One region of the Ferdinandcohnia sp. FSL W7-1320 genome, then DNA from elsewhere that is predicted to be linked to it. Evidence: a T-box and tRNA genes for the amino acid it is inferred to sense, from the RefSeq annotation. Region 1 holds a T-box; the other regions hold tRNA genes.
What was found. A T-box is a leader RNA that pairs with one kind of tRNA and senses whether it is charged. The one in region 1 lies ahead of thrS (threonine--tRNA ligase), so its partner is inferred to be a tRNA-Thr.
Positions count from the first base shown of each region.

Region 2: it encodes a tRNA-Thr, which carries the amino acid that the T-box ahead of thrS (threonine--tRNA ligase) is inferred to sense. The anticodon was not compared.
Region 3: it encodes a tRNA-Thr, which carries the amino acid that the T-box ahead of thrS (threonine--tRNA ligase) is inferred to sense. The anticodon was not compared.

Region 1 covers NZ_JBBPAM010000001.1:1,538,247-1,545,551, forward strand. Annotated here, with positions in the region: gene NST91_RS07745 (replication initiation and membrane attachment family protein) at 1-1, shown strand, start outside; gene dnaI (primosomal protein DnaI) at 17-946, shown strand; gene ytxC (putative sporulation protein YtxC) at 1,066-1,917, shown strand; T-box leader at 2,004-2,237, shown strand; gene thrS (threonine--tRNA ligase) at 2,416-4,347, shown strand; ribosomal protein L20 leader region at 4,467-4,601, shown strand; gene infC (translation initiation factor IF-3) at 4,667-5,185, shown strand; gene rpmI (50S ribosomal protein L35) at 5,207-5,407, shown strand; gene rplT (50S ribosomal protein L20) at 5,437-5,793, shown strand; gene NST91_RS07780 (DUF1294 domain-containing protein) at 5,995-6,264, shown strand; gene NST91_RS07785 (TVP38/TMEM64 family protein) at 6,328-6,921, shown strand; gene NST91_RS07790 (sigma-w pathway protein ysdB) at 6,936-7,305, opposite strand, start outside.
Region 2 covers NZ_JBBPAM010000001.1:173,293-180,597, reverse strand. Annotated here, with positions in the region: gene sigW (RNA polymerase sigma factor SigW) at 1-248, opposite strand, end outside; gene rocF (arginase) at 423-1,325, opposite strand; tRNA gene NST91_RS01005 (tRNA-Ala) at 1,500-1,575, opposite strand; tRNA gene NST91_RS01000 (tRNA-Gly) at 1,599-1,673, opposite strand; tRNA gene NST91_RS00995 (tRNA-Lys) at 1,679-1,751, opposite strand; tRNA gene NST91_RS00990 (tRNA-Gln) at 1,757-1,831, opposite strand; tRNA gene NST91_RS00985 (tRNA-Tyr) at 2,151-2,235, opposite strand; tRNA gene NST91_RS00980 (tRNA-Thr) at 2,251-2,326, opposite strand; tRNA gene NST91_RS00975 (tRNA-Val) at 2,342-2,417, opposite strand; tRNA gene NST91_RS00970 (tRNA-Glu) at 2,423-2,497, opposite strand; tRNA gene NST91_RS00965 (tRNA-Thr) at 2,521-2,593, opposite strand; tRNA gene NST91_RS00960 (tRNA-Asn) at 2,596-2,670, opposite strand; rRNA gene rrf (5S ribosomal RNA) at 2,677-2,792, opposite strand; rRNA gene NST91_RS00950 (23S ribosomal RNA) at 2,855-5,786, opposite strand; rRNA gene NST91_RS00945 (16S ribosomal RNA) at 6,168-7,305, opposite strand, start outside.
Region 3 covers NZ_JBBPAM010000001.1:1,369,813-1,377,117, forward strand. Annotated here, with positions in the region: rRNA gene NST91_RS06875 (16S ribosomal RNA) at 1-236, shown strand, start outside; rRNA gene NST91_RS06880 (23S ribosomal RNA) at 623-3,554, shown strand; rRNA gene rrf (5S ribosomal RNA) at 3,661-3,776, shown strand; tRNA gene NST91_RS06890 (tRNA-Val) at 3,787-3,862, shown strand; tRNA gene NST91_RS06895 (tRNA-Thr) at 3,882-3,957, shown strand; tRNA gene NST91_RS06900 (tRNA-Lys) at 3,963-4,038, shown strand; tRNA gene NST91_RS06905 (tRNA-Leu) at 4,053-4,133, shown strand; tRNA gene NST91_RS06910 (tRNA-Gly) at 4,138-4,212, shown strand; tRNA gene NST91_RS06915 (tRNA-Leu) at 4,224-4,312, shown strand; tRNA gene NST91_RS06920 (tRNA-Arg) at 4,333-4,409, shown strand; tRNA gene NST91_RS06925 (tRNA-Pro) at 4,415-4,491, shown strand; tRNA gene NST91_RS06930 (tRNA-Ala) at 4,503-4,578, shown strand; tRNA gene NST91_RS06935 (tRNA-Met) at 4,608-4,684, shown strand; tRNA gene NST91_RS06940 (tRNA-Ile) at 4,704-4,780, shown strand; tRNA gene NST91_RS06945 (tRNA-Ser) at 4,800-4,892, shown strand; tRNA gene NST91_RS06950 (tRNA-Met) at 5,091-5,167, shown strand; tRNA gene NST91_RS06955 (tRNA-Asp) at 5,226-5,301, shown strand; tRNA gene NST91_RS06960 (tRNA-Phe) at 5,310-5,382, shown strand; tRNA gene NST91_RS06965 (tRNA-His) at 5,409-5,484, shown strand; tRNA gene NST91_RS06970 (tRNA-Gly) at 5,495-5,568, shown strand; tRNA gene NST91_RS06975 (tRNA-Ile) at 5,580-5,656, shown strand; tRNA gene NST91_RS06980 (tRNA-Asn) at 5,668-5,742, shown strand; tRNA gene NST91_RS06985 (tRNA-Ser) at 5,748-5,838, shown strand; tRNA gene NST91_RS06990 (tRNA-Glu) at 5,866-5,937, shown strand; gene NST91_RS06995 (hypothetical protein) at 6,041-6,214, opposite strand; gene NST91_RS07000 (TIGR00266 family protein) at 6,262-7,059, opposite strand; gene NST91_RS07005 (penicillin acylase family protein) at 7,246-7,305, shown strand, end outside.

The DNA of each region.
Region 1 (7,305 bases):
AGATGGGGGTGAGGATATGAAACCGATTCAGGATTCTTTGAAAAAACTTTCAAATCATGCTGGCTTTCAGCAGCGATATGAACAAATTAAACATGAGGTATTAAACCATTCTGAGGTAAGAGACTTTATAAACGCACATCAGGATCAAATTACTAATGATACGATTAATAGAAGTCTTGTTAAGCTTTACGAATATATCAATCAAAGCAAGGAATGTAATAAATGTGAAAGCCTTCATTCGTGTAAAAATATGCTACAGGGCTTTCATCCTCATCTTGAACTTAAAGGTAACTCAATTGAATTAAGCTATGAAAGATGTCCGAAAAAGGTAATGCACGATGAACAGATTAAATATAAATCTTTAATTAAGAGTATGTATGTTCCAAAAGATATCCTTGATGCATCCCTCGAATCTCTAGAATTTGATGAAGGACGGTCAGATGCAATTCTTTTAATTCAGGAATTTCTCGACCACTATGAACCTGGCAAACGGATGCAGGGATTATATTTACACGGTTCGTTTGGAATTGGGAAAACTTACTTCTTAGGAGCCCTTGCAAATGGACTAGCTCAGAAAAAGGTCTCTTCGATGCTTGTGTATGTACCAGAATTTATGAGGGAGTTAAAAGGTTCCTTACAGGACCAATCAATCAATTCAAAAATTGATGCAGTTAAAAAAGTACCAGTTTTAATGCTAGATGATATTGGTGCAGAATCGATGTCTAGTTGGATGCGTGACGATATTCTTGGTAGTATCCTGCAATACCGTATGCTTGAAAACTTACCGACCTTCTTTACATCAAATTTCGATTTTAAAGGTCTTGAACACCATTTATCATATACGCAACGTGGTGAAGAGGAAAAGGTCAAAGCTGCTCGAATCATGGAACGAATCAAATATTTAGCAAAACCAGTTGAACTTAAAGGAAAAAACAGACGATACTAATCGAATTGGCTTTCTCGAAAAAGAGAAAGCCAATTTTTTTATTCTAAAGTTGTCCGATTCACCATATACATGTAACAGGGTAATGGTATTGGTGAAATGGGGGGACTAGCTTGATTGAAATGCATTTCCAAGAAATAACAGATGCACAAAAAATGTATAAGGGCTTAGTTGCAAAGGCAAAAGCTCTTTCTATAGATTACATAGAAGTTGTCAATGATGAGGAGAATGTCGTGTCTGTTTTCATTTCAGAGAAAATACAATATGCAGTTCAGGTTGTGGTCATTCCGGTAATGGCCGAGTTTATCATTCATAACAAAGAGGACAATTGGATTCTTGATTACATTGAAAATTTATTTTACTTTACCGATTATGAAGAGAAGAAGCAAATATTAGAAATTGCCAAAGGATTGATGGATGGGAATAACCCTGATATCCCAGGGGTTCAAGATGTCGTGCCGCGGGAACAACTGATAGAGGAAGCGCTTCACGATTTTATGGAAATTCCTATTTCTTTCTCGTTTGAATCATTTTTAAAGTTTCGCATGCGGTCGTATAATGAGGCATTATTGCAAATAATCGAATCTGCTATTGATGAATACAAGCTTGAGCAGGAGTATCAAACATTTATTCAAGGACTGAGGGAATTTAGAGAGAAGCGAGAACCAAAGCTTGAACAATTACATATTTTACATGATGAGCAATTTTATTTTTATAATCATGAGTTTACTGAAATTAAGCGAGATGAATTGTTTAAATATATTGATCGAAAACTAATCCTACACCAGCCCTTGTACATTGATTCTGCAGTATTGGCACCATTAGTATCAATTGCTCCGAAGTCAATTTCAATTTATACGGACCAGATTGATAATGGAATGGTACAGACCATCCACAATATTTTTTTAGAGAATGTCACAATTTACACGAAGAAGTCCTTTGAAAACACACGGCAGAAAGCAAAAAAAATATGAAATATACGAACTGCCCTTGATTTAACTTTTAAATAAGACTATAATACCTACATATTACAAATACTCATGAATGAGTAGTCTATAATTTAAAAGTTATGATGAGGACACGATTGTATAATTACGGTTTTCAGAGAGGGAGGCCAAGGCTGGAAGCTTCCTAACACGAATGATACTTTTACCACCTCTAAACTTCAGTAGTGAACCTTTGTTTATCAAAGTTGTAATTACTGACGGGATAACCGTTATTTGTTTCTTGAGCCATTCGATTTTTCTCGAGTGGAAACAAGGGTGGAACCACGATACATATACTCGTCCCTTTTTTTGGGGACGGGTATTTTTTATTTTCACATTTTTATATCTAGCCCAAGGCGCCATCGGCTCTCGGGTCTAAGCAAATCGCTTCAGAAGGAAAAAGGCACCTTCTGTCGGCGCTAATCTTATACTTGTAGCCTAAGGATGCGCGCCTTGTGCTTTTAATTTAAAAGGAGTTGAAAACTGATGTCAGATGTAGTAAAAATTACATTCCCAGACGGAGCAGTGAAGGAGTTTCCTAAAGGAACAACAACAGAAGATATTGCAGGATCAATCAGCCCAGGCCTAAAGAAAAAGTCAATCGCTGGTAAGTTTAATGGAAAAGAGATTGATTTACGAACTGAAATTCATGAAGATGGTGAAATAGCAATCATTACCCAAGATACTGATGCAGCATTAGAAATCATGCGACACAGTACAGCTCACCTTATGGCTCAAGCAATTAAACGCCTATACAAGGATGTTAAGCTTGGTGTAGGGCCAGTTATTGAAAATGGTTTTTACTATGACATTGATATGGAAAAATCATTAACACCTGAAGATCTGCCTGAAATCGAAAAAGAAATGAAAAAGATCATAAATGAAAATCTTGAAATCCATCGTGTCGAGGTTTCGCGTGATGAGGCATTAAGAAGATACGAGGAAATCGGCGATGAGCTTAAAATTGAATTAATTCAAGATATTCCGGAGGGAGAACCTTTATCAATTTACGAACAAGGTGAATTTTTTGACCTTTGCCGTGGTGTCCATGTTCCTTCAACAGGAAAAATTAAAGAATTTAAGCTATTAAGCATTGCTGGTGCGTACTGGCGTGGAGATAGTGACAATAAAATGCTACAACGTATTTACGGAACTGCATTCTTTAAAAAAGCTGAACTTGACGAATACCTTCGTTTACTAGAAGAGGCTAAAGAACGTGACCATCGTAAATTAGGTAAGGAACTAAGCCTGTTTACAAATTCACAAAAAGTAGGTCAAGGATTGCCATTATGGCTTCCAAAAGGCGCGACGATACGCCGCGTTATCGAACGCTATATTGTAGATAAAGAAGTAAGACTAGGCTATGACCATGTGTATACACCAGTACTTGCAAACGTTGATTTATATAAAACTTCTGGTCACTGGGATCATTATCAAGAAGACATGTTCCCAATAATGGAAATGGATAATGAAGAGCTTGTGTTACGTCCAATGAACTGTCCACATCACATGATGATATATAAGAATGGTATTCATAGCTATCGCAAGCTTCCAATTCGAATTGCAGAATTAGGAACAATGCACCGCTACGAAATGAGTGGCGCATTATCGGGTCTTCAACGTGTTAGAGGAATGACTCTTAATGATGCACATATCTTCGTTCGACCTGACCAAATTCAGGAAGAATTCAAACGCGTTGTAAATCTTATTTTAGAGGTTTATAAAGACTTTGATATTCAAGACTTTAGCTTCCGACTTTCTTACCGCGATCCTGCTGACACTGAAAAATATTTCGATGATGACGCAATGTGGGAGAAAGCTCAATCTATGTTAAAGGCAGCGATGGATGACCTTGGTCTGGATTACTTCGAGGCAGAAGGTGAAGCAGCATTCTATGGTCCTAAACTTGATGTTCAGGTTCGTACAGCACTTGGAAAAGATGAAACACTTTCAACTGTTCAACTTGACTTCTTATTACCAGAACGTTTTGATTTAACTTATATTGGTGAAGATGGAAAACAACATCGTCCAGTTGTTATTCACCGTGGTGTTGTATCAACAATGGAACGCTTTGTTGCTTACTTGATTGAAGAGTATAAAGGGGCATTTCCAACTTGGTTAGCCCCTGTTCAAGTTCAAGTCATTCCAGTTTCTCCTGATGTACATCTTGACTATGCGAAGAGTGTTCAAGAGAAACTTCAGGCAGAAGGATTACGTGTCGAAATTGACGACCGTGATGAAAAGATAGGCTATAAAATCCGTGAAGCACAAATGCAAAAAATTCCATTTATGCTTGTTGTAGGTGACAATGAAATGGGAGAAAAAGCGGTAAATGTCCGTAAATACGGTGAGCAGAAATCTGAGACTATGTCCTTTGATGCTTTCCTTTCAGCGATCCTACAGGAAGTAAAAAAATAAAAAAAGCTTGTCAAACATAAAGGTGCATGCTAGAATGAATTTCGTTGCACTATTCTAGTTGCACCGTTTGACAGTTATCATCATAGATGTTATACTTTTGTAGGTAATTGAATACTTGTTTGAGAAAGTAGAGGCACCCGCTTCTCACCTGATTGACGCAAATTGCAGTTGGTAGGTCTTACGTTCATTAATCATTAATGTGTAAATGAATTGTAATAGTGTGGGTGTGTATACATTCACACTTTTTTGTTTGTCTCAAATCTGTAAAATGCGCAAGATTTCAAACGAGGCATTCTTTAAAAAACCTTGGAGGTGGCTAATTATTAGCAAAGACATGATGGTAAACGAAGGCATTCGTGCCCGCGAAGTTCGTTTGATTGGTCAAAACGGTGATCAGCTTGGAATTAAATCCAAAAATGAAGCATTAGAAATTGCTGCAAGAGCAAATCTTGATCTTGTATTGGTTGCACCTAACGCGAAACCACCTGTATGTCGTATAATGGACTACGGTAAATTCCGTTTTGAGCAACAGAAGAAAGAAAAAGAAGCTCGTAAAAACCAAAAGGTTATCAATATTAAGGAAGTTAGACTTAGTCCGACAATTGATGAGCATGATTTTAATACAAAGCTTCGTAACGCAATTAAATTCCTTGAAAAGGGCGACAAAGTTAAAGCGTCTATTCGCTTTAAAGGTCGTGCGATTACACATAAAGAAATCGGTCAACGTGTTTTAGATCGTTTTTCTAAAGCTTGTGCTGAAGTAGCTACGATTGAATCCCACCCAAAAATGGATGGAAGAAGCATGTTTTTAGTACTAGCACCTAAAATCGAAAAGTAATGAATTGAGGAGGAACTCCCTATGCCAAAAATGAAAACACACCGTGGTACTGCAAAGCGTTTTAAGAAAACAGGATCTGGTAAACTTAAACGTTCACATGCATACACAAGCCACTTATTCGGAAATAAATCTCAAAAGCAAAAGCGTAAGCTTCGTAAAGCTACATTAGTTAGCAAAGGCGATTTCAAACGTATTCGCCACATGTTAGACAACATTAAATAATCGGTTATTGATCTTAGGAGGGAAACAAAATGCCAAGAGTAAAAGGCGGAACAGTTACACGCAAACGTCGTAAAAAGGTATTAAAATTAGCTAAAGGTTATTTCGGTTCAAAACACACTTTATATAAAGTTGCAAACCAACAAGTAATGAAATCATTAATGTATGCTTACCGTGACCGTCGTCAAAAGAAACGCGACTTCCGTAAGCTATGGATTACTCGTATCAACGCAGCTGCTCGTATGAACGGACTTTCTTACAGCCGTTTAATGCACGGGTTAAAAGTAGCTGGTATCGAAGTAAACCGCAAAATGCTTGCTGACCTAGCTGTTAGCGATGAAAAAGCATTTGCAGAATTAGCAACTGTAGCTAAAAACAACTTAAAATAAAAAAGCGGAAGCGACTTGACCAGAAATGAGGAAACTGGATACTGCGACTACGAGGCGTAATTTGCCTTTGCCGGAGGAGTTGAAGTTTCCTGAATTTCTAGTTGCTGAAGCTAGACTACAAATAAGTCTAGGTAAAAAGGTTACTCCCATTGTAAAATGAGAGTAACCTTTTTTGTTTTAGTCAATAACGGAGGAATAATAATGAGCTATCTCTTTTTCATCTATGTAATTCTAAATATATATGGATTCTTACTTATGTATATTGATAAAAATAGAGCTAGAAATAACAAATGGCGCATTTCTGAAAAGCATATTTGGGTTGTCGCCATTGTAGGTGGTGCACTAGGGGCAACCTTTGGGATGAGACAATTTCGCCATAAAACAAAGCATAAGCAATTTGTCATCATGCTTCCCATTCTTTCAATTGTTACGATAGCCCTTTATACATATATTTTAGTTAACCTGTCATAACAACTTGTACGTTTGTATATGCTTAAATAGCACCGAAGTAACCTAACGAAAGAGAGGTGAGTTGTGTATTTGGATGAAACAATGACACTTCTGTTTGTTTTTATTGAATCCACTGGACTGCTTGCCCCCATTATATTTATTGGGATACATCTTATTCGTCCCTTCTTTTTCATTCCAGTACCTGTAATATGTATTGTCGGGGGAATATTATTTGGATCCGTATTTGGAACGATCTATTCCATCCTAGGTTTAACCATGCTTAGCATTCTTTTCTATTTTTTATATAGTCAAGTTCCTAGATTGTCGCAAAAAATTACTAATCTTAAGCAAAAATGGTTGGGTGAACGAGTGAAATTTACGATTGGGCAAATTGCAATCTTACGTCTTATTCCTTTTATTAATTTTCATCTTTTATCATTGTGCATCAAAGATGTGACTCGAAATTTCCGAGAATATGCCAAAGGCTCCTTCTATACAAATATCCCAGTAGCTCTTCTTTACACCGTTTTCGGACAATTTATCCGTGAATTCTCCACGACAGTTATTCTTGCTATTCTCCTTGCACTAACTCTATTGTTCTATTTACTTAGAGAAAAACAAGTCATTATCAAATGGCATGAATTTTTCAAACCTAAAACAGGTAGATCTTATCAATGAAAAACAGTCGTGAGTTAACGCTCACGACTGTTTTCTTTAATAAGTTCTTTAATCGGACTTTTCCAATCAATTTTAGCATGCGGGTATACTTCACTAATCCTACGTTCAATGTATTGAAAATCTGTATAATTTAATCCCTTTAGATTGTCGTCTTTGGCCCAGACAAAAATCGAGACAACTTCAAACGATTTCTTCGTTGTTCCTAAATATTTTTCTCCCTCAAATAAAACTCCCTTATATGTTAATAAAAAGTTTTTATGAACATTTGCAAGATCGTCAAGCCAGTAGAATTCTCGTTTTTCTTGAGCAAGTTCAAGTTTCCTCTTTGGGTTAAGGACATACTTAAAAATCCGATATAATAAGAAAATAATAAGAAGTAATAGT
Region 2 (7,305 bases), 1.4 Mb from region 1:
TCAATCGACAGATTCGTTGCAATACGGTATAGCCATGTTGAAAACTTTTTATTCAAATCATAGCTATGGATATTTACATATGCACGAATAAAGGCTTCCTGTGCAATATCCTCCGCCTCATGTCGATTCCCAAGCATACGATAGCATATCTGAAAAACCTTGTCTTTGTAAAATTCTACTATCTCCGCAAATGCATTCTGGTCTCCATTTTTTAACTGTCTTATTCTGTTTTTTATAATTGTCTCCATTTGTATACCTCCGCTCTACTCGCGGGTATCATTATTTACGATTCATTTCTTAAAAGGTTTCATTTTCTCCATAATTTTCATTTTAACAAATTTTGGTTGGTTTATGTGCTAGGAAATCAAATCTTTAAAAATAAAAAAAAGACAGCATCCCGTGTATCGAGATACTGTATAGTATTATAAAAGTTTTTCTCCAAATAAGGATCCCATTAAAGCAACTGCAACAGAAGCCGTTTTGTTTTTATCATCTAGGATTGGATTCACTTCTACAAATTCAGCAGAAGTAATCAATTTTGATTCCTCTAACATTTCCATTGCAAGATGGCTTTCACGATAACTAATGCCTCCAAGAACTGGAGTCCCTACACCTGGTGCATCATGTGGATCTAAACCATCTAAATCCAATGATAAGTGAACACCATCTGTCTTGTCTTTTAAATAAGAGATCGTTTCTTCCATAACCTTTGTCATACCTATACGATCTATCTCATGCATGGTATAAACTTTGATTCCTAACTTTTTAATTAACTCCTTCTCACCATCGTCAAGTGATCTTGCACCAATAATGACAATGTTTTCAGGCTTTATTTTAGGACCATACCCAAAGATGTCTGTTAATCTCTTATGACCAAGGCCCAGACTTGCAGCGAGTGGCATTCCATGGATATTACCTGACGGTGAAGTATCTGCTGTATTTAAATCTCCATGGGCATCGTACCAAATAACTCCTAGATTTTGATAATGCTTCGCAACACCCGCAAGAGTTCCAATCGCAATACTATGGTCACCACCTAGGACAAGCGGAAACCTACCAGCATTAATGACCTCGTCCACTGTTGCAGCAAGCTTTTCATTCGCCTCTGAAACTTTTTCAAGGTTCTTTAAGTTCTGATCCTTTGCAATTTCTTCACGAGTGGGGCGTGTAATTTCAATATCACCTAAGTCATCTATATCATATTCAAGTCTTTCTAATCGTTCAACGACACCCGCATAGCGGATGGCACTTGGCCCCATATCTACTCCCCTACGCATTTGGCCTAAGTCCATGGGCACACCAATTATGGAAATATCCTTCTTCATGTTATATGAACCTCCTTCTCCCATACCCTATTGTACCTACTTTTAATAGAATGACTCAACTCAACAAAAACATGTATATATATGCAGGAATAAAGGGAACAGAATGAACATAAATGTAGGGTTTATGCAAAAAAAATAAACCCTAATAGGTTTATTGTTAGTTCTGTATGTAATTGGTGGAGCCTAGCGGGATCGAACCGCTGACCTCCTGCGTGCAAAGCAGGCGCTCTCCCAGCTGAGCTAAGGCCCCAAATATAAAAAAGAAGTAGTTCATGGAGCGGAAGACGGGATTCGAACCCGCGACCCCCACCTTGGCAAGGTGGTGTTCTACCACTGAACTACTTCCGCTTAAATGAGCCATGAAGGACTCGAACCTTCGACCCTCTGATTAAAAGTCAGATGCTCTACCAACTGAGCTAATGGCTCTAAAATGGCTGGGCTAGCAGGATTCGAACCTACGAATGACGGAGTCAAAGTCCGTTGCCTTACCGCTTGGCTATAGCCCATTGATTTTACTACGTGATTAGTCTTCCTTGAATAAACATCAAGAAAAATCAACGCAAGAGGATATTTTGGGATATTTCAGTAGGAAATATCGTCGACAATACTAAGTATTAATGTAATCCTTAACTTAATATGTCTTTTTCATCTTCAAAAGTTATCATAACACGGAATTATATTTTTTTATTACCCTAGTATCTTGCTCATATAGCATACAAATTATGTGAATCTAAGGAAATAAAATATGTCACTTCATAAAAATAGCCTATTTCAACCTTTTGAACTTGTCCAAAGAAAGAATAAAGGCTTATAAGGATATGTAAATGGTGGAGGGGGACGGATTCGAACCGCCGAACCCGGAGGGAGCGGATTTACAGTCCGCCGCGTTTAGCCACTTCGCTACCCCTCCATCATTAAATGAAGATGGTGCCGGCGATAGGAGTCGAACCCACGACCTACTGATTACAAGTCAGTTGCTCTACCAACTGAGCTACACCGGCAAATATATATTAAAATGGTGGAGGATGACGGGATCGAACCGCCGACCCCCTGCTTGTAAGGCAGGTGCTCTCCCAGCTGAGCTAATCCTCCAAAAATGGTGACCCGTACGGGATTCGAACCCGTGTTACCGCCGTGAAAGGGCGGTGTCTTAACCGCTTGACCAACGGGCCAATTTGTAAATTTCTCTTTTTTAAGCTTCCAAGCGGGCTCGAACCGCTGACCTCTTCCTTACCATGGAAGTGCTCTACCAGCTGAGCTATGGAAGCAATGGCTCCGCAGGTAGGATTCGAACCTACGACCGATCGGTTAACAGCCGATAGCTCTACCACTGAGCTACTGCGGAATAAAAGCCTAGCGACGTCCTACTCTCACAGGGACAAAGTCCCAACTACCATCGGCGCTGAAGAGCTTAACTTCCGTGTTCGGTATGGGAACGGGTGTGACCTCTTCGCTATCGCCACTAGACTATATGAAGGATTCATTCCTTCAAAACTAGATAACGTACGTACATTCATCTTCAAAGTATTTTGGTTAAGTCCTCGATCGATTAGTATCAGTCAGCTGCACATGTCACCATGCTTCCACCTCTGACCTATCAACCTCGTCATCTTCGAGGGATCTTACTAGTTTAACACTATGGGAAATCTCATCTTGAGGGGGGCTTCATGCTTAGATGCTTTCAGCACTTATCCCTTCCACACATAGCTACCCAGCTATGCCCTTGGCAGAACAACTGGTACACCAGCGGTGTGTCCATCCCGGTCCTCTCGTACTAAGGACAGCTCCTCTCAAATTTCCTACGCCCACGACGGATAGGGACCGAACTGTCTCACGACGTTCTGAACCCAGCTCGCGTACCGCTTTAATGGGCGAACAGCCCAACCCTTGGGACCGACTACAGCCCCAGGATGCGATGAGCCGACATCGAGGTGCCAAACCTCCCCGTCGATGTGGACTCTTGGGGGAGATAAGCCTGTTATCCCCGGGGTAGCTTTTATCCGTTGAGCGATGGCCCTTCCATGCGGAACCACCGGATCACTAAGCCCGACTTTCGTCCCTGCTCGACTTGTAGGTCTCGCAGTCAAGCTCCCTTGTGCCTTTACACTCTACGAATGATTTCCAACCATTCTGAGGGAACCTTTGGGCGCCTCCGTTACTTTTTAGGAGGCGACCGCCCCAGTCAAACTGCCCACCTGACACTGTCTCCAAGGCCGATAAGGCCTTCGGGTTAGAATTTCAATACAGCCAGGGTAGTATCCCACCGATGCCTCCACCGAAGCTGGCGCTCCGGCTTCCAAGGCTCCTACCTATCCTGTACAAGCTGTACCAAAATTCAATATCAGGCTGCAGTAAAGCTCCACGGGGTCTTTCCGTCCTGTCGCGGGTAACCTGCATCTTCACAGGTACTATAATTTCACCGAGTCTCTCGTTGAGACAGTGCCCAGATCGTTACACCTTTCGTGCGGGTCAGAACTTACCTGACAAGGAATTTCGCTACCTTAGGACCGTTATAGTTACGGCCGCCGTTTACTGGGGCTTCGATTCAGAGCTTCGCTTGCGCTAACCCCTCCTCTTAACCTTCCAGCACCGGGCAGGTGTCAGCCCCTATACTTCGCCTTGCGGCTTCGCAGAGACCTGTGTTTTTGCTAAACAGTCGCCTGGGCCTATTCACTGCGGCTCTTCAGGGCTATGCACCCTAAAAAGCACCCCTTCTCCCGAAGTTACGGGGTCATTTTGCCGAGTTCCTTAACGAGAGTTCTCTCGATCACCTTAGGATTCTCTCCTCGCCTACCTGTGTCGGTTTGCGGTACGGGCACCATTTACCTCGCTAGAAGCTTTTCTTGGCAGTGTGGAATCAGGAACTTCGGTACTATATTTCCCTCGCCATCACAGCTCAACCTTACGGTAAGCGGATTTGCCTACTTACCAGTCTAACTGCTTGGACGCACATATCCAACAGTGCGCTTACCCTATCCTCCTGCGTCCCTCCATCGCTCAAACGGTAAAGAGGTGGTACAGGAATATCAACCTGTTGTCCATCGCCTACGCTTTTCAGCCTCGGCTTAGGTCCCGACTAACCCTGAGCGGACGAGCCTTCCTCAGGAAACCTTAGGCATTCGGTGGATGGGATTCTCACCCATCTTTCGCTACTCATACCGGCATTCTCACTTCTAAGCGCTCCACCAGTCCTCACGGTCTGACTTCACGGCACTTAGAACGCTCTCCTACCATTGTTCGTAAGAACAATCCACAGCTTCGGTGATACGTTTAGCCCCGGTACATTTTCGGCGCAGAGTCACTCGACCAGTGAGCTATTACGCACTCTTTAAATGGTGGCTGCTTCTAAGCCAACATCCTGGTTGTCTAAGCAACTCCACATCCTTTTCCACTTAACGTATACTTTGGGACCTTAGCTGGTGGTCTGGGCTGTTTCCCTCTTGACTACGGATCTTATCACTCGCAGTCTGACTCCCGAGAATCAAGTCTTTGGCATTCGGAGTTTGACTGAATTCGGTAACCCGATGAGGGCCCCTAGTCCAATCAGTGCTCTACCTCCAAGACTCTATACTCGAGGCTAGCCCTAAAGCTATTTCGGAGAGAACCAGCTATCTCCAAGTTCGATTGGAATTTCTCCGCTACCCACACCTCATCCCCGCACTTTTCAACGTGCGTGGGTTCGGGCCTCCATTCAGTGTTACCTGAACTTCACCCTGGACATGGGTAGATCACCTGGTTTCGGGTCTACGACCACGTACTATTTCGCCCTATTCAGACTCGCTTTCGCTGCGGCTCCGTCTCTTCAACTTAACCTTGCACGGGATCGTAACTCGCCGGTTCATTCTACAAAAGGCACGCCATCACACATAAATGTGCTTTGACTACTTGTAGGCACACGGTTTCAGGTTCTATTTCACTCCCCTCCCGGGGTGCTTTTCACCTTTCCCTCACGGTACTGGTTCACTATCGGTCACTAGGGAGTATTTAGCCTTGGGAGATGGTCCTCCCAGCTTCCGACGGGATTTCTCGTGTCCCGCCGTACTCAGGATCCACTCAAGAGAGAACGAAGTTTCGACTACAGGGTTGTTACCTTCTCTGACGGACCTTTCCAGGTCACTTCGTCTACTTCGCTCTTTTGTAACTCCGTATAGAGTGTCCTACAACCCCAAGAGGCAAGCCTCTTGGTTTGGGCTATCTTCCGTTTCGCTCGCCGCTACTCAGGAAATCGCGTTTGCTTTCTCTTCCTCCGGGTACTAAGATGTTTCAGTTCCCCGGGTCTACCTTCTCTTACCCTATGTATTCAGGTAAGGATACTGCCCCATTACGAGCAGTGGGTTTCCCCATTCGGAAATCTTCGGATCAATGCTTACTTACAGCTCCCCGAAGCATATCGGTGTTAGTACCGTCCTTCATCGGCTCCTAGTGCCAAGGCATCCACCGTGCGCCCTTCATAACTTAACCTATTCGGCTTCGATAAGCTGCGAATTTCTTCGTTGACTCGCTTTCTCTGCTGCTCATGCACCCTAAAGTGCACTCCGCTGCTCGAAAACTCATCGCCTCGAACTTCTTGCTTCTCGTGCGCCTTCAAGTTTTAAAGAACTTTACTTCAATGAATGTTTTGTTACGTTATCTAGTTTTCAAGGAACGAAGCTACTGACTTCAATCACATCGTGATTAAACATCAGTGAGTAATCTTCATGCAGCTTTGCGCTGAGGAATCAATCATCTTCGATTAACCTAGCAGACGCAAGTGCAATATTGAAAGCACAAAAAAGCACTCTCAAAACTGACCACAATACAAAACGTCTTTTTATGAAGTTCGTAGAACTTCAGTTTCCTTAGAAAGGAGGTGATCCAGCCGCACCTTCCGATACGGCTACCTTGTTACGACTTCACCCCAATCATCTGTCCCACCTTAGGCGGCTGGCTCCTTGCGGTTACCCCACCGACTTCGGGTGTTACAAACTCTCGTGGTGTGACGGGCGGTGTGTACAAGGCCCGGGAACGTATTCACCGCGGCATGCTGATCCGCGATTACTAGCGATTCCGGCTTCATGCAGGCGAGTTGCAGCCTGCAATCCGAACTGAGAATGGTTTTATGGGATTGGCTTAACCTCGCGGTTTCGCTGCCCTTTGTACCATCCATTGTAGCACGTGTGTAGCCCAGGTCATAAGGGGCATGATGATTTGACGTCATCCCCACCTTCCTCCGGTTTGTCACCGGCAGTCACCTTAGAGTGCCCAACTGAATGCTGGCAACTAAGATCAAGGGTTGCGCTCGTTGCGGGACTTAACCCAACATCTCACGACACGAGCTGACGACAACCATGCACCACCTGTCACCGTGTCCCCCGAAGGGGAAAGCCCTATCTCTAGAGTTGTCACGGGATGTCAAGACCTGGTAAGGTTCTTCGCGTTGCTTCGAATTAAACCACATGCTCCACCGCTTGTGCGGGCCCCCGTCAATTCCTTTGAGTTTCAGTCTTGCGACCGTACTCCCCAGGCGGAGTGCTTAATGCGTTTGCTGCAGCACTAAAGGGCGGAAACCCTCTAACACTTAGCACTCATCGTTTACGGCGTGGACTACCAGGGTATCTAATCCTGTTCGCTCCCCACGCTTTCGCGCCTCAGCGTCAGTTACAGACCAGAGAGCCGCCTTCGCCACTGGTGTTCCTCCACATCTCTACGCATTTCACCGCTACACGTGGAATTCCGCTCTCCTCTTCTGCACTCAAGTCCCCCAGTTTCCAATGACCCTCCACGGTTGAGCCGTGGGCTTTCACATCAGACTTAAAGGACCGCCTGCGCGCGCTTTACGCCCAATAATTCCGGATAACGCTTGCCACCTACGTATTACCGCGGCTGCTGGCACGTAGTTAGCCGTGGCTTTCTGGTTAGGTACCGTCAAGGTACCGCCCTATTCGAACGGTACTTGTTCTTCCCTAACAACAGAGCTTTACGATCCGAAGACCTTCTTCGC
Region 3 (7,305 bases), 170 kb from region 1:
TTGCAGGCTGCAACTCGCCTGCATGAAGCCGGAATCGCTAGTAATCGCGGATCAGCATGCCGCGGTGAATACGTTCCCGGGCCTTGTACACACCGCCCGTCACACCACGAGAGTTTGTAACACCCGAAGTCGGTGGGGTAACCGCAAGGAGCCAGCCGCCTAAGGTGGGACAGATGATTGGGGTGAAGTCGTAACAAGGTAGCCGTATCGGAAGGTGCGGCTGGATCACCTCCTTTCTAAGGAAACTGAAGTTCTACGAACTTCATAAAAAGACGTTTTGTATTGTGGTCAGTTTTGAGAGTGCTTTTTTGTGCTTTCAATATTGCACTTGCGTCTGCTAGATTAATCGAAGATGATTGATTCCTCAGCGCAAAGCTGCATGAAGATTACTCACTGATGTTTAATCACGATGTGATTGATGTCAGTAGCTTCGTTCCTTGAAAACTAGATAACGTAACAAAACATTCATTGAAGTAGTAAAAGTTCTTTAAAACTTGAAGGCGCACGAGAAGCAAGAAGTTCGAGGCGACGAGTTTTCGAGCAGCGGAGTGCACTTTAGGGTGCATGAGCAGCGGAGAAAGCGAGTCAACGAAGAAATTCGCAGCTTATCGAAGCCGAAATAGGTTAAGTTATGAAGGGCGCACGGTGGATGCCTTGGCACTAGGAGCCGATGAAGGACGGTACTAACACCGATATGCTTCGGGGAGCTGTAAGTAAGCATTGATCCGAAGATTTCCGAATGGGGAAACCCACTGCTCGTAATGGGGCAGTATCCTTACCTGAATACATAGGGTAAGAGAAGGTAGACCCGGGGAACTGAAACATCTTAGTACCCGGAGGAAGAGAAAGCAAACGCGATTTCCTGAGTAGCGGCGAGCGAAACGGAAGATAGCCCAAACCAAGAGGCTTGCCTCTTGGGGTTGTAGGACACTCTATACGGAGTTACAAAAGAGCGAAGTAGACGAAGCGACCTGGAAAGGTCCGTCAGAGAAGGTAACAACCCTGTAGTCGAAACTTCGTTCTCTCTTGAGTGGATCCTGAGTACGGCGGGACACGAGAAATCCCGTCGGAAGCTGGGAGGACCATCTCCCAAGGCTAAATACTCCCTAGTGACCGATAGTGAACCAGTACCGTGAGGGAAAGGTGAAAAGCACCCCGGGAGGGGAGTGAAATAGAACCTGAAACCGTGTGCCTACAAGTAGTCAAAGCACATTTATGTGTGATGGCGTGCCTTTTGTAGAATGAACCGGCGAGTTACGATCCCGTGCAAGGTTAAGTTGAAGAGACGGAGCCGCAGCGAAAGCGAGTCTGAATAGGGCGAAATAGTACGTGGTCGTAGACCCGAAACCAGGTGATCTACCCATGTCCAGGGTGAAGTTCAGGTAACACTGAATGGAGGCCCGAACCCACGCACGTTGAAAAGTGCGGGGATGAGGTGTGGGTAGCGGAGAAATTCCAATCGAACTTGGAGATAGCTGGTTCTCTCCGAAATAGCTTTAGGGCTAGCCTCGAGTATAGAGTCTTGGAGGTAGAGCACTGATTGGACTAGGGGCCCTCATCGGGTTACCGAATTCAGTCAAACTCCGAATGCCAAAGACTTGATTCTCGGGAGTCAGACTGCGAGTGATAAGATCCGTAGTCAAGAGGGAAACAGCCCAGACCACCAGCTAAGGTCCCAAAGTATACGTTAAGTGGAAAAGGATGTGGAGTTGCTTAGACAACCAGGATGTTGGCTTAGAAGCAGCCACCATTTAAAGAGTGCGTAATAGCTCACTGGTCGAGTGACTCTGCGCCGAAAATGTACCGGGGCTAAACGTATCACCGAAGCTGTGGATTGTTCTTACGAACAATGGTAGGAGAGCGTTCTAAGTGCCGTGAAGTCAGACCGTGAGGACTGGTGGAGCGCTTAGAAGTGAGAATGCCGGTATGAGTAGCGAAAGATGGGTGAGAATCCCATCCACCGAATGCCTAAGGTTTCCTGAGGAAGGCTCGTCCGCTCAGGGTTAGTCGGGACCTAAGCCGAGGCTGAAAAGCGTAGGCGATGGACAACAGGTTGATATTCCTGTACCACCTCTTTACCGTTTGAGCGATGGAGGGACGCAGGAGGATAGGGTAAGCGCACTGTTGGATATGTGCGTCCAAGCAGTTAGACTGGTAAGTAGGCAAATCCGCTTACCGTAAGGTTGAGCTGTGATGGCGAGGGAAATATAGTACCGAAGTTCCTGATTCCACACTGCCAAGAAAAGCTTCTAGCGAGGTAAATGGTGCCCGTACCGCAAACCGACACAGGTAGGCGAGGAGAGAATCCTAAGGTGATCGAGAGAACTCTCGTTAAGGAACTCGGCAAAATGACCCCGTAACTTCGGGAGAAGGGGTGCTTTTTAGGGTGCATAGCCCTGAAGAGCCGCAGTGAATAGGCCCAGGCGACTGTTTAGCAAAAACACAGGTCTCTGCGAAGCCGCAAGGCGAAGTATAGGGGCTGACACCTGCCCGGTGCTGGAAGGTTAAGAGGAGGGGTTAGCGCAAGCGAAGCTCTGAATCGAAGCCCCAGTAAACGGCGGCCGTAACTATAACGGTCCTAAGGTAGCGAAATTCCTTGTCAGGTAAGTTCTGACCCGCACGAAAGGTGTAACGATCTGGGCACTGTCTCAACGAGAGACTCGGTGAAATTATAGTACCTGTGAAGATGCAGGTTACCCGCGACAGGACGGAAAGACCCCGTGGAGCTTTACTGCAGCCTGATATTGAATTTTGGTACAGCTTGTACAGGATAGGTAGGAGCCTTGGAAGCCGGAGCGCCAGCTTCGGTGGAGGCATCGGTGGGATACTACCCTGGCTGTATTGAAATTCTAACCCGAAGGCCTTATCGGCCTTGGAGACAGTGTCAGGTGGGCAGTTTGACTGGGGCGGTCGCCTCCTAAAAAGTAACGGAGGCGCCCAAAGGTTCCCTCAGAATGGTTGGAAATCATTCGTAGAGTGTAAAGGCACAAGGGAGCTTGACTGCGAGACCTACAAGTCGAGCAGGGACGAAAGTCGGGCTTAGTGATCCGGTGGTTCCGCATGGAAGGGCCATCGCTCAACGGATAAAAGCTACCCCGGGGATAACAGGCTTATCTCCCCCAAGAGTCCACATCGACGGGGAGGTTTGGCACCTCGATGTCGGCTCATCGCATCCTGGGGCTGTAGTCGGTCCCAAGGGTTGGGCTGTTCGCCCATTAAAGCGGTACGCGAGCTGGGTTCAGAACGTCGTGAGACAGTTCGGTCCCTATCCGTCGTGGGCGTAGGAAATTTGAGAGGAGCTGTCCTTAGTACGAGAGGACCGGGATGGACACACCGCTGGTGTACCAGTTGTTCTGCCAAGGGCATAGCTGGGTAGCTATGTGTGGAAGGGATAAGTGCTGAAAGCATCTAAGCATGAAGCCCCCCTCAAGATGAGATTTCCCATAGTGTTAAACTAGTAAGATCCCTCGAAGATGACGAGGTTGATAGGTCAGAGGTGGAAGCATGGTGACATGTGCAGCTGACTGATACTAATCGATCGAGGACTTAACCAAAATACTTCGAAGATGAATGTAAGTACGTTATTTAGTTTTGAAGGAATGAAAATTTCTTCTTGAAATTTTTTTTGAAGATAGTATAATATATCTTGTCTTTAACTTATCTAGTGACGATAGCGAGAAGGTCACACCCGTTCCCATACCGAACACGGAAGTTAAGCTTCTCAGCGCCGATGGTAGTTGGGGCTTTGCCCCTGTGAGAGTAGGACGTCGCTAGGTTGGATGAGACGGAGGATTAGCTCAGCTGGGAGAGCACCTGCCTTACAAGCAGGGGGTCGGCGGTTCGATCCCGTCATCCTCCACCATATATTTTAAGTTTAATTTGCCGGTTTAGCTCAATTGGTAGAGCAACTGACTTGTAATCAGTAGGTTGGGGGTTCAAGTCCTCTAGCCGGCACCACTTGCGAGCCATTAGCTCAGTTGGTAGAGCATCTGACTTTTAATCAGAGGGTCGAAGGTTCGAGTCCTTCATGGCTCACCATTTAAATTAAATATGCGGGTGTGGCGGAATTGGCAGACGCGCTAGACTTAGGATCTAGTGTCTTTGACGTGGGGGTTCGAGTCCCTTCACCCGCATTATGCGGAAGTAGTTCAGTGGTAGAACACCACCTTGCCAAGGTGGGGGTCGCGGGTTCGAATCCCGTCTTCCGCTCCATGGCATTACTTGCCGGGGTGGCGGAACTGGCAGACGCACAGGACTTAAAATCCTGCGGTAGGTGACTACCGTACCGGTTCGATTCCGGTCCTCGGCACCATCTAATAAAATAAAAAAAGTGCGCCCGTAGCTCAATTGGATAGAGCGTCTGACTACGGATCAGAAGGTTATGGGTTCGACTCCTATCGGGCGCGCCATTTTACGGGAAGTAGCTCAGCTTGGTAGAGCACTTGGTTTGGGACCAAGGGGTCGCAGGTTCGAATCCTGTCTTCCCGACCATTAACAAAATTGGGGCCTTAGCTCAGCTGGGAGAGCGCCTGCTTTGCACGCAGGAGGTCAGCGGTTCGATCCCGCTAGGCTCCACCATTAGAATTTTAAATAATTACTTTAATTATGGCGGTGTAGCTCAGCTGGCTAGAGCGTACGGTTCATACCCGTGAGGTCGGGGGTTCGATCCCCTCCGCCGCTACCATTTAAAATTAAAAATTCTAGGACCTTTAGCTCAGCTGGTTAGAGCAGACGGCTCATAACCGTCCGGTCGTAGGTTCGAGTCCTACAAGGTCCACCATTTACAACCTTATATATGTGGAGGAATACCCAAGTCCGGCTGAAGGGATCGGTCTTGAAAACCGACAGGGGTGTTAAAGCCCGCGGGGGTTCGAATCCCTCTTCCTCCGCCATATTTTTTAACAAATATATGGTGTAAGAAAGTCATATTTTATAAACCTTCTATATATCGCTGGGTGGAGCAACGAGCGTTGCATCATCGATATACTGCGAGTTGTCCCGACGGACATGCTTCAAGAATAAGCTTGAAGAGGAAGGGGACAGTTATTTACTTGCATAGCGCATAACATAAACTTTATAAATTCTATTATCGCGGGGTGGAGCAGTCTGGTAGCTCGTCGGGCTCATAACCCGAAGGTCGTAGGTTCAAATCCTGCCCCCGCAACCAAAAAAAAGTGTTGACAAGCACAAGAAGTTATAGTAAAATAATTTTTGTTGTTAAAAATGGTCCCGTGGTGTAGCGGTTAACATGCCTGCCTGTCACGCAGGAGATCGCCGGTTCGATCCCGGTCGGGACCGCCATATTTTGTGGCTCAGTAGCTCAGTCGGTAGAGCAAAGGACTGAAAATCCTTGTGTCGGCGGTTCGATTCCGTCCTGAGCCACCTTTCTAATTTTATAAACTTTAATGGCGGCTGTGGCGAAGTGGTTAACGCATCGGATTGTGGTTCCGACATTCGTGGGTTCGATTCCCATCAGCCGCCCCATATAAAAAATGCGGGTGTAGTTTAATGGTAAAACCTCAGCCTTCCAAGCTGATGTCGTGAGTTCGATTCTCATCACCCGCTCCAATTTATACAATGGGCCTATAGCTCAGCTGGTTAGAGCGCACGCCTGATAAGCGTGAGGTCGATGGTTCGAGTCCATTTAGGCCCACCATATATAATTATTCCGCAGTAGCTCAGTGGTAGAGCTATCGGCTGTTAACCGATCGGTCGTAGGTTCGAATCCTACCTGCGGAGCCATTTTTGGGGAAGTACTCAAGTGGCTGAAGAGGCGCCCCTGCTAAGGGTGTAGGTCGCGTAAGCGGCGCGAGGGTTCAAATCCCTCCTTCTCCGCCATGTCGAATCATATAAATACTTTTTTCTGGCCCGTTGGTCAAGCGGTTAAGACACCGCCCTTTCACGGCGGTAACACGGGTTCGAATCCCGTACGGGTCATCAAACGTTATGAGAATTTCTCATGGCGTTTTTTTATTTTACTAGATTTCTAGTTTCTTATTTTTTTACGGTTACAAAAAGAAAAACACCTGTTGCCAGGTGCTTAATCTTGAGAAATGATATCATCTTCTATTTTCTTTGCGGGGTTGTCTAAATCTACATCTGAGAAGATTCCGGGTGATATTCCACGGAACATGTCAAATGCTAGAATTTTATCATCTGGGGCATCAAATAGTGGAGCATCGGGTTTTTTATTAACGTCTTCTTTACGTTTCATCTTCCACACCTCCATTTATTATCTTCCCAGTTATACTTATATTTATTCTATCTGTTATCACCGTTTAATAAATTTCCGATTCCTCCTAGAATACTTCCTTCACCTGTGCTTCCCCCATTTCTAGGTGCACTTGCGAAGATACGGTCTGCCATACGGCTAAATGGCAATGATTGTACCCAAACTGTTCCAGGGCCACGTACAGTTGCGTAGAATAAACCTTCACCACCAAAGAAAGCTGTTTTTATTTTCCCTACATATTCGATATTGTAATCTACTTCCTTCGTCATCCCAACTAAGCAGCCTGTGTCTATTCGAAGGATTTCACCAGGTTGGAGTTCTTTTTTATGTATGGTTCCACCTGCGTGTAAAAAGGCTAATCCATCTCCTTCTAATTTTTGCATGATGAAGCCCTCTCCACCGAAGAAACCAGTACCTAATTTGCGTTGAAAGTCTATTCCGACTGATACTCCTTTTGCTGCACATAAAAAAGAATCTTTTTGACAAATCACTTTTCCACCTAGCATGCTTAAATCAACCGGGATGATTTTTCCAGGATATGGGGCAGCAAACGAAACATGTTTTTTGCCCATATGGCTATTGGTAAAAACTGTCATAAAAAGACTCTCACCAGTAAGGACTCTTTTACCTGCACCAAACAGTTTACCTAATAAACCTCCACCTCCAGATTCTGAACCATCACCGAATATGGTTTCCATCGAGATTCCATCTTCCATCATCATCATGGCTCCTGCTTCCGCAATAACACTTTCACTCGGATCTAGCTCGATTTCAACAAATTGCATGTCATCTCCATATAGTTTGTATTCAATCTCATGAGCGTTCATTATACTCTTCCTTTCATTAAAAATGATATATAGAAATAATTCGTCATTTGCTTAGTATCTTCCTTTAAGCTTTTCACTAAGTATGAAAATAATGTCAGTCTATTGGAGATTTCAATGACAAAATGAAAATGAGATATTATAATATATTTAGAATTTTCTTGAAATAGTTAGTCTAAGGAGGAGTTTATGAGTTCAGAAGTCGCAGTAAAAAGACGTATTTGGCCCAGAAAGAAAAGATGGAGGGTT